Regions from separate parts of the Streptomyces sp. NPDC001606 genome, predicted to be linked through region 2. Evidence: predicted binding sites of a transcription regulator. Region 2 holds the regulator's gene; the other holds the start of a gene.
The links. The regulator HspR, encoded in region 2, represses chaperone genes until heat shock. The targets are predictions, from matches to a motif close to TTGAGNNNNNNNNNCTCAA.
Positions count from the first base shown of each region.

Region 1: lon (endopeptidase La) is a predicted target of HspR. The motif match lies at 1,238-1,256, and genes of this name have one in related genera.

Region 1 is NZ_JBSFHC010000002.1:488,702-490,899, forward strand. Features, by position in the region: gene lon (endopeptidase La) at 1-1,215, opposite strand, end outside; gene ACWCV9_RS06600 (rhomboid-like protein) at 1,365-2,192, opposite strand.
Region 2 is NZ_JBSFHC010000010.1:89,115-91,312, forward strand. Features, by position in the region: gene ACWCV9_RS19650 (WhiB family transcriptional regulator) at 1-205, shown strand, start outside; gene ACWCV9_RS19655 (hypothetical protein) at 244-504, shown strand; gene ACWCV9_RS19660 (heat shock protein transcriptional repressor HspR) at 603-1,052, opposite strand; gene dnaJ (molecular chaperone DnaJ) at 1,058-2,198, opposite strand, start outside.

The DNA.
Region 1 (2,198 bases), on a different contig from region 2:
CGCCTCGTCCCGGACGCCGCCGAGGGCGACCCGGACGAACTTGCGGCCCATGGCGTGCGCGACACTCTCTCCCAAACTGGTCTTTCCGACACCGGGCGGCCCCACCAGGGCGAGGACGGCGCCTCCGCGCCGTCCGCCGATCACGCCGAGGCCGCGCTCGCCGCGCCGCTTGCGCACCGCCAGGTATTCGGTGATGCGCTCCTTCACGTCCTCCAGCCCCGCGTGCTCGGCGTCGAGGATCGCCCGGGCGCCCTGGATGTCGTACGCGGAGGCGCTGTCGTCGGTCCGCACGTTCCACGGCATGTCCAGGACGGTGTCCAGCCAGGTGCGGATCCAGGAGCCCTCGGGTGAGGCGTCGGAGGCCCGCTCCAGCTTGTCGACCTCCTTCAGGGCGGCCTCGCGGACCTTCTCCGGCAGGTCGGCGGCCTCCACGCGGGCGCGGTAGTCGTCGGACTCCTCGGCCGCGCCCTTGGCGTCGCCGTTCAGCTCGCGCAGTTCCTTGCGGACGGCCTCCAGCTGACGGCGCAGCAGGAACTCGCGCTGCTGCTTGTCGACGCCCTCCTGGACGTCCTTGGCGATGGTCTCGGCCACCTCCTGCTCGGCGAGGTGGTCGCGGAGCTGCTGGGTGGCGAGCTTGAGCCGGGCCACCGGGTCGGTGGTCTCCAGCAGTTCGACCTTCTGCTCGGTGGTGAGGAAGGGCGAGTAGCCGGAGTTGTCGGCGAGCGCGGCGACGCCGTCGATGGCCTGGACCCGGTCGACGACCTGCCAGGCGCCGCGCTTCTTCAGCCAGGTGGTGGCGAGCGCCTTGTACTCCTTGACGAGTTCGGTGACCTGACCCGGCAGCGGGTCCGGCACCTCCTCGGCGACCTCGGCGCCCTCCACCCACAGGGCGGCGCCCGGGCCGGTGGTGCCGGCGCCGATGCGGACCCGGCCGCGGCCGCGGATCAGGGCTCCCGGGTCACCGTCGGCCAGCCGACCGACCTGCTCGACCGTGCCCAGCACACCCGTCCTGGCGTAGGTGCCGTCGATGCGCGGCACCAGCAGCACCTTGGGCTTTCCGGGTTCGGAGCGGGCGGCGGCCTGTGCGGCCTCCACCGCGGCCCGTACCTCGGCATCGCTCAGGTCCAGCGGAACCACCATGCCGGGCAGGACGACCTCGTCGTCGAGCGGCAGCACGGGCAGGACGAGAGTGAAAGCCGGTGACTCAGCAGCCATGATCTCCCCTTAGGCCGGTAACTTGAGCTGTACCGACTCAATGTTCTGGCTAGTGGGATTGTTCCCTGGATTGTGTTCGCTCTCAGCGATCACGTTCAGGCATGGGGGTGCCAAGGGGGGCGGTTCGGGGGTGCGAGGGGTGAGCGCCTTCAGGCGCGGTGCTGCCAGCGGCGGACGAGCGGCCAGGCCAGCACGCCGATCGTCAGGGCGATGAGGTGGCCCCAGTCGGTCATCGGATCGGTGAAGGCGGCGAGGTCGTCCAGGAGCAGCCCGGCCACCGAGACGAGCAGCGGCCAGCGCAGCCAGGGGGTGAGCAGGCCGGCCAGGGCGCCGGTACTGGCGGCCACGCCGAAGCTGATGCCGTAGTCGAGGCGGTGCAGCGAGGTGAGGGGGAGGTGGCCGAGGGCGACGGCCAGGCCCACCGGCACCTCGGTCGCCAGGGTGGCCAGGATGTGTCCGGACAGGAACACCGCGGCCGCCCGCGCCCCGCCTATCCGGCGCTCCAGCGCGGTCAGCACCAGCACGAAGGCGAAGGCGTACGGCGAGACCATCCCGCCCGCGATCCACAGCGCGCTGGCCACCAGCACCGTCACCGGGGAGCACGCCAGGTGGAACACGTCCGTGCTGGAGTCCCGGTAGAGGGCGTGCACCAGCGCGGGGTCGGCCACCATGGCGATCACCGAGGTGACGGCCAGCAGCGTCGCATAGCCGAAGGTGAACGGGGTTCCGGCAGGCGTCGGCACCAGTCGCCCAAGCCGCGCCGGAAGGACGGACGGCGGACGCCGTACGACGGGAGCCGCCGCCGCGGGCTGCGCGGTCTCCGTCGTCTCCACGGCCTCCCGCACATCCGCGGCCCCGGCCAGGGCGCCGCGCGGGGCGGGCATGCCGTCCAGCAGGTCCGCGACGACGACTCCGCCGGGCAGGGGCGAGTCCGCCGGGAGCGCGGGCGCCACCGGGCCCGTCGCGGTCCGTTCCACCTGAGG
Region 2 (2,198 bases):
CAGCATCCGCGCGGCGGTGGAACGCGCGGTGGCGGCCTTCTCCGGCCCGTTCTCCGCCCGCGACATCCAGCGCGCCCTGCCGCCCGGCGTCTACGGCGACCCGTCGAAGACCATCAGCAACGTCCTGTCCGCCCTGGTGAAGTCGGGCCGCCTGGAACGCGTCTCACGCGGCACCTACCAGCGGGCCGAGGACCCCCTGTCCTGACCCGTCCCTCCCGACCGACGGCACTCTGCGAGGATCCGATGACCGAACCGACGCCCCTTCCGCCCACCCCGGGCACCGACGCCCAGGTGCACGTCTTCTCCCCCAACGCCGGCCTGATCGACGGCGTCCCGGTCACCGCCCCGCCCTACGGCGACATCCAGGAGGTCATCCTGTCGATCCTCCAGCAGCGGGCCCAGCAGCTCGGCGCCCCCACCCCGGCGACGATCAACGACAACCGGTACGGGGGCGCCATCCGGCTGCTGGTGCACCCGAACGGGGTGACGGAGCAGCTGGACTGAGTCAGTTCGGGTCGCTCGGAGCGCCTGATTCGCCCCCGGGAACGACGAAGGGGCCGGCGGGATTGCTCCCGTCGGCCCCTCGTCCTGTTCCACTCAAATCAGTCCGTCTGCTGCCGCTTCGGTCGCCACACGACCAGCGCGCTGGTCTGCTGGACCTCCTGGTACGGGACCAGGTCGCGGCGGTAGGAGGCGTGGACGGCGGCCTCGCGCTGGCGCATGGTGGCCGCCGCGCCGTCCAGGGCCGCTTCCAGTTCCGCGACGCGGGACTGGAGGGCGGCGACCTGGTTCTCCAGTTCGATGATCCGCTTGATGCCGGCCAGGTTGATGCCCTCGTCCTGCGACAGCTGCTGCACCTGGCGGAGCAGCTCGATGTCGCGGGCCGAGTAGCGGCGGCCCCGGCCGGCGGTGCGGTCGGGGGAGACCAGGCCCAGGCGGTCGTACTGGCGCAGCGTCTGCGGGTGGAGTCCGGAGAGCTGGGCCGCCACCGAGATGACGTAGACCGGGGTCTCCTCGGTCAGTTCATACGGGTTACGTCGACGGCCGTCCATCTCTCTCAAGCTCCCTTCGCAGCCTCGAACAGCTCCGCCCGCGGGTCCTCGCCCGCGGTCGCCTCGCGATACGCCTCGAGCGCGTCACGAGCCTTCCCCGACAGGTCCTTCGGAACACTCACCTCGACGGTGACCAGGAGGTCGCCGTGGGTGCCGTCCTTGCGGACCGCGCCCTTGCCGCGGGCGCGCATGGTGCGGCCGTTGGGCGTGCCGGGCGGCAGCTTCAGGGTGACGGCCGGGCCGCCCAGGGTGGGCACCCGGATCTCGCCGCCCAGGGCGGCCTCCGCGAACGTCACCGGCACGGTGACCGTCAGGTTGTCGTCCTTGCGGCCGAAGACCGGGTGGCTGCCGACGTGGACGGTCACGTACAGGTCGCCCGCCGGGCCGCCGCGCTCGCCGGGCGCGCCCTTGCCACGCAGGCGGATGCGCTGGCCGTCGGTCACCCCGGCCGGGATGCGGACCTGCATGGTGCGCGAGGACTTCGCGCGGCCGCTGCCCTTGCACTCCATGCAGGGGTGCTCGGCGATCAGGCCGCGGCCCTTGCAGTCGGGGCAGGGGTCGGTCAGCGAGAAGCCGCCGCCGGAGCCCCGGGCGACCTGTCCGGTGCCGACGCAGGTCGGGCACACGCGCGGTGTGCCGTTCTTGTCGCCGGTGCCGGAGCAGGCCTTGCAGGGGGCCTGGGAGGACATCCGCAGCGGCACCGTGGCGCCCTCGATGGCCTCCGTGAAGCTCAGCGTCACCTCGGTGTCGACGTCCTGGCCGCGGCGCGGCTGGGTACGGGTGGCACCGGTGCCGCCGCGGTTGAACAGGCCCCCGAAGACGTCACCGAGTCCGCCGCCGAAGCCGCCGGCCTGGGCGCCGCCCGCGCCTCCGAAGAGGTCGCCCAGGTCGAAGTTGAAGGAGCCGCCGGCGCCCGGCCCGGGGCGGAAGCCGCCGTTGCCGAACAGGGCGCGTGCCTCGTCGTACTCCTTGCGCTTCTTGGGGTCGCCGAGGATGTCGTTCGCCTCGGAGATCTCCTTGAAGCGCTCCTCGGCCTTGGCGTTGCCCTTGTTGGCGTCCGGGTGGAACTCGCGGGCGAGCTTCCGGTACGCCTTCTTGATCTCGGCCTCGGTCGCGTCCTTGGGGACGCCGAGGACCTTGTAGTAG